Regions from separate parts of the Kitasatospora sp. NPDC059817 genome, predicted to be linked through region 1. Evidence: riboswitches for the same ligand, from Rfam matches in the RefSeq annotation. Region 1 holds a riboswitch; the other holds the start of a gene.
What was found. Region 1 has a riboswitch for thiamine pyrophosphate ahead of thiC (phosphomethylpyrimidine synthase ThiC). Riboswitches for the same ligand answer to the same signal wherever they lie in the genome.
Positions count from the first base shown of each region.

Region 2: linked by a shared signal. The riboswitch ahead of thiO (glycine oxidase ThiO) and the one ahead of thiC (phosphomethylpyrimidine synthase ThiC) in region 1 are both predicted to bind thiamine pyrophosphate.

Region 1 covers NZ_JBHWIR010000337.1:156-3,988, reverse strand. Annotated here, with positions in the region: gene ACFV61_RS34735 (cupin domain-containing protein) at 142-459, shown strand; gene tenA (thiaminase II) at 551-1,219, shown strand; gene ACFV61_RS34725 (DUF5326 family protein) at 1,436-1,636, shown strand; TPP riboswitch at 1,776-1,910, shown strand; gene thiC (phosphomethylpyrimidine synthase ThiC) at 1,906-3,783, shown strand.
Region 2 covers NZ_JBHWIR010000012.1:8,825-14,270, forward strand. Annotated here, with positions in the region: gene thiE (thiamine phosphate synthase) at 1-360, opposite strand, end outside; gene ACFV61_RS04390 (Rv2175c family DNA-binding protein) at 360-725, opposite strand; gene ACFV61_RS04395 (NAD(P)/FAD-dependent oxidoreductase) at 768-1,976, opposite strand; TPP riboswitch at 2,061-2,173, shown strand; gene thiO (glycine oxidase ThiO) at 2,177-3,352, shown strand; gene thiS (sulfur carrier protein ThiS) at 3,349-3,678, shown strand; gene ACFV61_RS04410 (thiazole synthase) at 3,680-4,477, shown strand; gene pknB (Stk1 family PASTA domain-containing Ser/Thr kinase) at 4,596-5,446, shown strand, end outside.

The DNA of each region.
Region 1 (3,833 bases):
TGGCAGGCCCCGCCGCCCCGGGGGAAGCTCTCCTCGGACATGTTGGCGCTCCCGCCGGACATCTTGGCGCCCCCGGTCCGGCGCCCGTGGTGTTGAATGCCCGTGGCCCGCACGGTGGATGGACGAAGGAGGGGAGCAGCGGTGAAGCTGTTCCGGTTGGACGAACTGGACGTCGAACGCGCGGCGAACGACGGCGCGTACCTGCGCTTCCTGCGCGAACCGCGGATGTCCGCCGGGCTCTACGCGCTCTCCCCCGGCGACACCGACCCGCAGACCGCGCACGACCAGGACGAGATCTACCAGGTGATCAGCGGCCGCGCCGAACTGACCGTAGGCGCCGAGACCGCCACGGTCGGGCGCGGCACCGTCGTCTACGTCCCGGCCGGCACCGAACACCGCTTCCACCACGTCACCGAGGAACTGCGGGTCCTGGTGGTGTTCTCCCCGCCCGAGGGCTGACCGTCTGCGGACCGACCGGGAACCGGCCGGGGACCTGCCGGGGACTGACCGTCCGCGGGCCGGCCGGGGCCGACCGTCTAGGGTCCTGGGCATGAGCAAGAGCCTGACGGAAGAACTCTGGGCGGCCATCGAGCCGGTGTACGCCGAGATCCTCGCCCACCCCTTCATCGGCGGCCTCACCGACGGCACCCTGCCGCGTGCGGCCTTCCGCCACTTCGTCGTCCAGGACTCGCACTACCTGCGCGACTACGCCCGCGCGCTCGCCGTCTGCGCCGCCAAGGCGCCCGGCGAGGAGGACGTGCGGGCCTTCGCCGACGACGCGGTCGGCGCGCTGGCCGCCGAACAGGGCATGCACGCCGAGTTCCTGACCGCCTTCGGCGGCAGCGCCGAGCAGGCCGCCGCCGAACCGGTGCTGCCCACCACCCGGGCCTACACCAGCTACCTGCTGGCCACCGTCTACGGCGGCTCCTTCGCCGAGGCCGTCGGCGCGGTGCTGCCCTGCTACTGGATCTACGCCCGGGTCGGCGAGGCGCTGCTCGCCCAGGGCTCCCCCGACCCGCTGTACGCCAAGTGGATCGCCACCTACGGCGACGAGGCGTTCCAGTCCGTCGTCCGCCGGGTGCTGGCGCTCACCGACCGCCTCGGCGAGGAGATCTCCCCGGCCGAACGGCGCCGGGTCGTCGAGCACTTCACGACCACCTCGCGCTACGAGTGGATGTTCTGGGACGCCGCCTGGCGCGGCGAGCGCTGGCCGGTCTGACCGCTGGTCGCATGGGGTGCGGGGCCCTTTCCGGGGGTCGTCCCCGATGCCCGTACCCGGGTCTCCCCGGGGCCCCGGGTCGGGGTGATCTAGGGGTTCTCTCCGGGCCATCGGGCCTCGTTCCGGCACTCGTGTCCCCGTACGATCGAAGTACCGAAAGCAAGCGGGATGCGGCACCGGACGGCAGCCGACCCCACGGGGAGAGAAGGAACGGTCATGGCTGAGCTCTGGAAGTCGCTGCCCTCCTGGGTGCGGAACATCGTCATCCCGGTGCTGGTCCTGGTGCTGCTCTGGAACATCGTGGGATTCGTCTTCGGTGTCGTCGGCGCCCTGCTGAGCATCATGATCAAGGTGCTGGTCGTCGCCGGTATCGCCGCCGCCGTGGTGGTCCTGGTGAAGAAGGCCGCCAAGGGCTGAGCAACCGCCCGAGGCCCGGCCCCCTGGACGGGGGGCCGGGCCTTCGGCGTTCCCGGCGCGGCGTCCGGCCGGCCGGAGGCGTGCTGGACCTGCGGCGATCGGCTCGCTACGGTGTTGGGCGTCATGTGCAGGCAACACCGCCTGCCGACGCGGGAGCTCGGAGCACCGGGCTGAGAGGGCGCTGACCGGGACGTCGACGGACGGACCGACGGCTGCGTCGACCGCAGGAACCTGACCGGGTAATGCCGGCGTAGGGAGTTTGAGGTCAGATGACCACGTTCGAAGCACAGCCGCAGCCTGCCCGCAGCACCGGGAACAGCGGCACCGAGGCCGGCGGCAGCGAGACCGGCGAGGCCGCCACCGCCACCGCCTCCGTCACCAGCGCCGGCACCGGCTACCCCACCCCGGCCTGGCGCAAGGCCTACCGCGAAGGGTCCCGGCCCGACCTGCGGGTCCCGTACCGCGAGGTGCAGCTCACCAACGGCAGGACCGTCCCGCTGTACGACACCTCCGGCCCGTACACCGACCAGGCCTACGAACCCGACGTGCGGCGCGGCCTGCCCGCCCTGCGCGATGCCTGGATCCGCCTGCGCGGCGACGTCGAGGAGTACGACGGCCGCGAGGCGCGCCCCGAGGACGACGGGATCAAGCACACCTCGCCGCGCGGCGGGAACCTGCGCAACCTGGACGCCGTCTTCCCGGGCCGCCCGCGCCGCCCGCTGCGCGGCCGCGGCGGTGCCGCCGTCACCCAACTCGCCTACGCCAAGCGGGGCGTGGTCACCCCCGAGATGGAGTTCGTGGCGCTGCGCGAGGGCCTCGCCCCCGAGTACGTGCGGGCCGAGGTGGCCCGCGGCCGGGCCGTCATCCCGGTCAACGTGAACCACCCCGAGGTGGAGCCGGCGATCATCGGCACCAACTTCCTGGTGAAGATCAATGCCAACATCGGCAACTCCGCCGTCACCTCCTCGATCGAGGAGGAGGTGGAGAAGATGACCTGGGCCACCCGTTGGGGCGCCGACACCGTCATGGACCTCTCCACCGGCCGCAACATCCACACCACCCGCGAGTGGATCCTGCGCAACTCCCCCGTGCCGATCGGCACCGTGCCGCTCTACCAGGCCCTGGAGAAGGTCGACGGCAAGGCCGAGGACCTGAGCTGGGAGGTGTACCGGGACACCGTCATCGAGCAGTGCGAGCAGGGCGTCGACTACATGACCGTCCATGCCGGCGTCCTGCTCCGGTACGTCCCGCTGACCGCCCGCCGCAAGACCGGCATCGTCTCGCGCGGCGGCTCGATCATGGCCGCCTGGTGCCTGGCGCACCACCAGGAGAACTTCCTCTACAGCAACTTCGAGGAGCTCTGCGACATCCTCGCGCGCTACGACGTCACCTTCTCGCTCGGCGACGGCCTGCGCCCCGGCTCCATCGCGGACGCCAACGACGAGGCGCAGTTCGCCGAACTGCGCACCCTCGGCGAGCTCGGCCGGATCGCCCGCGAGCGCGACGTCCAGGTGATGATCGAGGGCCCGGGCCACGTCCCGATGCACAAGATCAAGGAGAACATGGATCTCCAGCAGGAGATCTGCGACGAGGCGCCGTTCTACACCCTCGGCCCGCTCACCACCGACGTCGCCCCCGGCTACGACCACATCACCTCGGGCATCGGCGCCGCGATGATCGCCTGGTGGGGCACCGCGATGCTCTGCTACGTCACGCCCAAGGAGCACCTGGGCCTGCCCAACCGCGACGACGTCAAGACCGGCGTGATCACCTACAAGATCGCCGCCCACGCCGCCGACCTCGCCAAGGGCCACCCCGGCGCCCAGGACTGGGACGACGCCCTCTCCGACGCCCGCTTCGAGTTCCGCTGGGAGGACCAGTTCAACCTGGCCCTCGACCCGGAGACCGCCCGCGCCTTCCACGACGAGACCCTCCCCGCCGAACCCGCCAAGACGGCCCACTTCTGCTCCATGTGCGGCCCGAAGTTCTGCTCGATGAAGATCAGTCAGAAGATCCGCGCCGAGCACGGTGACGGTTCCAGCGCCGTGGAGACCGAGTTCGACGCCGAGGCCCTGGCGGGCATGGCGGAGAAGTCCGCCGAGTTCGCCGCCCAGGGCAACCGCGTCTACCTCCCCCTCGCCGACTGACGTCGTTCTGTCGAAGCGCTGCTCCGGGTGTCTCGCTGTTCCTGTGGCAG
Region 2 (5,446 bases), on a different contig from region 1:
GGACTCGGCGTGGCAGGACCGGCCGATCAGCACCTCGTCGCCGAGGATCGCCCGGGCGGCCGGCACCGGCAGGTCGTCCTGCCCGAGGTGCAGCACGTCCGGCCGGGCCGCGTGCGCGACGTCGGCGCGGTCGTTGACGGCCAGCAGCTTGCCGTGGCGGCGGCAGGCGTCCGCGAAGACCTCCAGGGCCTCCAGTTCCTGCTTGGCCTCCAGGCCCTTGTCCCGGAGCTGGACGATGTCCACCCCGCCCGCCAGCGCCGCGTCCAGGAACTGGGCGAGGTCGCCCTGCTCCCGGCGGGCGTCGGTGCACAGGTACAGCCGGGCGTCGGCCAGCCGCCGGCGCGGCGTGTCCGCCGCCATCAGATCAGCATCGCCTGGGCGCGCCGCTTGACCTCGGTGCCGCGGTTCTCCTGCAGCGCCTGGATCGGGCTGCCGGGCAGCGACGGGTCCTCGGTGAAGAGCCACTCCAGGATCTCCACGTCGTTGTAACCGCAGTCGCGCAGCACGGTCAGGGTGCCGGACAGGTGCTTGACCAGCCCCTGGCCGTCGATGAACGCCGCAGGGACCTGCAGCGACTTGTTGGGGCCCCGCCGGACGGCGATCAGCCCGCCGGTGCGGACCAGGTCGCGCACCTCGGTGACGCGCACCCCCCACTGCTCCGAGATGTCGGGCAGGTACATCCACTCGGAAACCAGGGCTTCAATCTTGCTTTCAATCTCACTCACGCCACCAGACTGCCACCTCCACAGCCCCCCGCGCACCAGCCGCTACCCCGCGACCGCCGACTTCAGCGGCACCGAGGGGTCCGCCGCGCGGGCCCGGTCCAGCGCGGTGCCGCGCTCGATCAGCCGGCGGCCCTGGGTCAGGTCGCGCGGCCGGTCGACGGCCAGCAGCGCGCTCGGCACCCCGTCGCGCAGCCAGAGCACCGTCCAGGAGGCGTCCTGCGGGCCGCCGCGCCACAGCAGTTCGTCGCCCTCGGCGTGCCGCCCGGCGTACTGGACCATCCGGCCGAACTGCTCCGACCAGAAGTACGGCACCGGGTCGTACGGCGGCGCGTCCGCGCCGAGGACGGCGGCCGCCGCGGCCTCGCCGGACTGCAACGCGTGGTCCCAGTGCTGGACGGCCAGCCGGGCACCGGAGCGGGCGGACGGGTAGCTGACGCAGTCCCCGGCCGCGAAGACGCCGGGCAGGCCGGTGCGCAGCCGCCCGTCCGCCAGGACGGCGCCGGTGCCGTCCAGCTCGACGCCGGAACCGGCCAGCCAGCCCGTCGCGGGCCGGGCGCCGACGCCGACCACGACCTCGTCGGCGGGCAGGTGCGAGCCGTCCGCGAGCAGCACCGCGCCCTCCTCGACGGCGGCCACGCCGACCCCGCAGCGCAGGTCGACACCGGCCTCGGCGTACCAGGCGGCCATCGCCGAACCGACCTCGGCCGGCAGCGCGCCGGGGACGGGCGCCGGGCCCGCCTCGACCACCGTCACCTCGCAGCCGGCCGCTCGGGCGGCGGTGGACACCTCGGCGCCGATCCAGCCCGCGCCGACCAGCACCAGCCGCAGGCCGGGCCGCAGCAGGGCGCGCAGCGCCAGCGCGTCGTCCAGGGTGTGCAGCAGGTGCGCGCGCTCGGCGCCGGGCAGGGCGCGTGGGGTGGCGCCGGTGGCGATCACCAGGGCGTCGTACGGGAGGTCGCCGGCGTCGGTGTGCAGCACGCCGGGGGTGAGGCCGGTGGCGCGGCGGCCGGTGAGCAGCTCGATGCCCAGGTGCGGGTAGTCGATGTCCAGGGTGGTGGCGTCGGCCTTGCCGAGCAGCACGTCCTTGGAGAGCGGCGGCCGGTCGTACGGCGCGTGCGGCTCCTCCCCGACCAGCGTGATCCGCCCCCGCCAGCCGCCCTGCCGCAGCTTCAGGGCGCACTGCGCCCCGGCCAGCCCGGCCCCGACGACGACCACCTGATCCGTTGCGTTCAGCTCTGCCACGCCCGTCACTGTACTCAGCGCCCTGCCGGGGCCACCGGCCCGTCCACCCCGCATACGGGCCTTCGGCCGGGCCCGCCCCCGGCGTTATGGTGGGGGCACCATCACGGGAGCCCGGCGTACCGGGCTGAGAGGCGGGCTGGCACGGCCCGCGACCGTCCGAACCTGATCCGGGTCATTCCGGCGAAGGGAGAAGAGCAGCCTTGTCACGCTTGCCCGAGGAAACCCACGCCGACGTGCTGGTGATCGGCGGGGGCATCATCGGCCTCGCCGTCGCCTGGCGCGCCGCGCAGCGCGGGTTGCGGAACATCGTCGTGGTCGACCCCTCCCCCGGCGGCGGGGCAGCCGGGGTCGCGGCCGGGATGCTCGCCCCGGTCACCGAGCTGCAGTACGGGGAGGAGCCGCTGCTGCGCCTCGGCATGGCCTCCAACCAGCGGTACGGGGACTTCGCCGCCGAGCTCACCGAGGCGAGCGGCGGCCTGGACACCGGGTACCGCCGGTGCGGCACGATCGCCGTCGCGCTGGACTCCGACGACCGCGAGGAACTGCGCGAGCTGCACGCCTTCCACCAGCGGCTCGGCCTGGACTCGTCCTGGCTGACCGGCCGGGAGGCCCGCAGGCTGGAGCCGATGCTCGCCCCCGGCGTACGCGGCGGCCTGCACGTCGCGGACGACCACCAGGTGGATCCCCGCCGGCTGCTGACCGCCCTGGTGGCCGCCTGCGAGCTCGCCGGGGTCGTGGTCCACCGTGCCGAGGCCGTCGGGCTGCTGGTCGAGGGCGGCCGCGCGGTCGGCGCCCGGCTCGGCACCGGCGAGACCCCGAGGGCCGACCAGGTGGTGCTCGCGGCCGGCCCGCACAGCCACCGGCTGCCCGGACTGCCGGAGGGCGTGCTGCCGGCCGTCCGCCCGGTGAAGGGGCAGATCCTGCGGCTGCGGATCCCCGAGGCGTACCGGCCGTTCCTGTCCCGCAACGTCCGCGCGGTGGTGCGCGGGCAGCACCTGTACCTGGTGCCCCGGGAGAACGGCGAGCTGGTGATCGGCGCGACCACCGAGGAGCAGGGCTACGACACCACCGTCACCGCCGGCGGGGTGTACGAACTGCTGCGCGACGCCCACGAGTTGGTGCCGGGCATCACCGAACTCCCGCTGCTGGAGACCTCGGCCGGGCTGCGGCCCGGCTCGCCGGACAACGCCCCGCTGCTGGGCCCGACCGCGCTGCCCGGGCTGGTCGCCGCCACCGGCCACTACCGCAACGGCGTGCTGCTCACCCCGGTGACCGCCGACCTGCTCGCCGAGTACCTGGCGACCGGCGAACTCCCCGAGCTCGCACAGCCGTTCACACCCACCCGGTTCTCCCCCGACCGCTCCACCACGAAGGCCTCCGCATGACCGAGATCGCACCACCCCAGACCACGCCCGCCCAGACCACGCCGGCCCAGACCACGCCGGCCCAGAGCACGCCGGCCCGGACCGCACCGGCCCAGACCGCACCTGCCCGGACCGCACCGGCCGAGATCGCGCTGACCGTCAACGGCGAGCCCCGCCGGGTGTCCACCACGACCACCCTCGCAGAGGTCGTGGCCACCCTCAGCGCCGCCCACAGCGGCGTCGCCGCCGCCCTCAACGAAGCCGTGGTGCCGCGCAGTTCGTGGCCGGCCACGGAACTGTCGGCGGGCGACCGGATCGAGATCCTCACCGCCGTCCAGGGAGGCTGACATGGCCGACGACCTGCTGACCATCGCCGGGGCATCCTTCGGCTCCCGGCTGATCATGGGCACCGGCGGCGCACCCAGCCTGGAGATCCTCGAACGGGCACTGCTGGCCTCCGGCACCGAGCTGACCACCGTGGCGATGCGCCGGGTCGACGCCGGCACCCAGGGCTCCGTCCTGGACGTGCTGACCCGCAACGGCATCCGGGTGCTGCCCAACACGGCGGGCTGCTTCACCGCCGGGGAGGCCGTGCTGACCGCCCGGCTGGCCCGCGAGGCGCTCGGCACCGACTGGGTGAAGCTGGAGGTGATCGCCGACGAGCGGACCCTCCTGCCGGACCCGATCGAGCTGCTGGACGCCGCCGAGACCCTGGTCGACGACGGCTTCACGGTGCTGCCGTACACCAACGACGACCCGGTGCTGGCGCGCAAGCTGGAGGACGTCGGCTGCGCGGCGATCATGCCGCTGGGCTCGCCGATCGGCTCCGGCCTGGGCATCCGCAACCCGCACAACTTCCAGCTGATCGTGGAGGGCGCGGGCGTCCCGGTGATCCTGGACGCGGGCGCCGGCACCGCCTCGGACGTCGCGCTGGCGATGGAGCTGGGCTGCGCGGCGGTGATGCTCGCCTCCGCGGTGACCAGGGCGCAGGACCCGGTGCTGATGGCCGAGGCGATGCGGCACGCCGCCGAGGCGGGCCGGTTCGCCCACCGGGCCGGCCGCATCCCGCGCCGGTTCCACGCCGAGGCCTCCTCGGCGATGGCCGGCCGGGCGGAGCTGGACACCCGCGAGCACCCGGCGTTCTGACGCCGGGACGCCCGGCACCCACCGCGTGTGCCGTGTCACAAACCGGGCACAGCCGGGCCCGGAGGCAATGTCCTCCGGGTCCGGCTGACAGCCGGAGCTCTAGACTCTCCGGGTGGACATGGCATTGCACGACCCCCTGATCGGTACCCTGCTCGACGGCCGGTACCGGGTCGAGCAGCGCATCGCGACCGGCGGGATGTCCACCGTCTACAAGGGCACCGACACCCGGCTCGACCGGGTCGTCGCCCTCAAGGTGATGCACCCCGCGCTGGCCGGGGACGACGGCTTCACCGCCCGGTTCATCCGCGAGGCCAAGGCCGTCGCCCGGCTCTCCCACCCGAACGTGGTGAACGTCTTCGACCAGGGCGCGGACGGCGCGAACGTCTTCCTCGCCATGGAGTACGTGCCCGGCCGCACCCTGCGGGACCTGCTGCGCGACCGCGGCGCACTGTCCGTGCGGGCCGCGCTGGACGTGCTGGAGCCGGTGCTGGCCGCCCTCGGCGCCGCCCACCGGGCCGGGCTGGTGCACCGGGACGTCAAGCCCGAGAACGTGCTGATCACCGAGGACGGGCTGGTCAAGGTCGCCGACTTCGGCCTGGTCCGGGTCCTCGGCACCGCCGACGGCGCGCCCACCTCGACCAGCACCGCGACCGGCGGCACGGTCCTCGGCACCGTCTCCTACCTGGCCCCCGAGCAGATCCTCCCGGACGCCCCCACCGACCAGCGGGTCGACGTCTACGCGGCCGGCATCCTGCTCTACGAGATGCTCACCGGCCGCCGCCCGCACACCGGCGACAACCCCGTCCAGGTCATGTACAAGCACCTGCACGAGGACGTCCCCGCCCCCTCGCTGATCGCCCCGGCCGTCGGCCCCGGGCTGGACGCCATAGTGGCCGGCGCCTGCGCCCGGACGGCCGAGGCCCGCCCGTACGACGCGGTCGAACTGCTCGCCGCCCTCCAGCGGCTCCG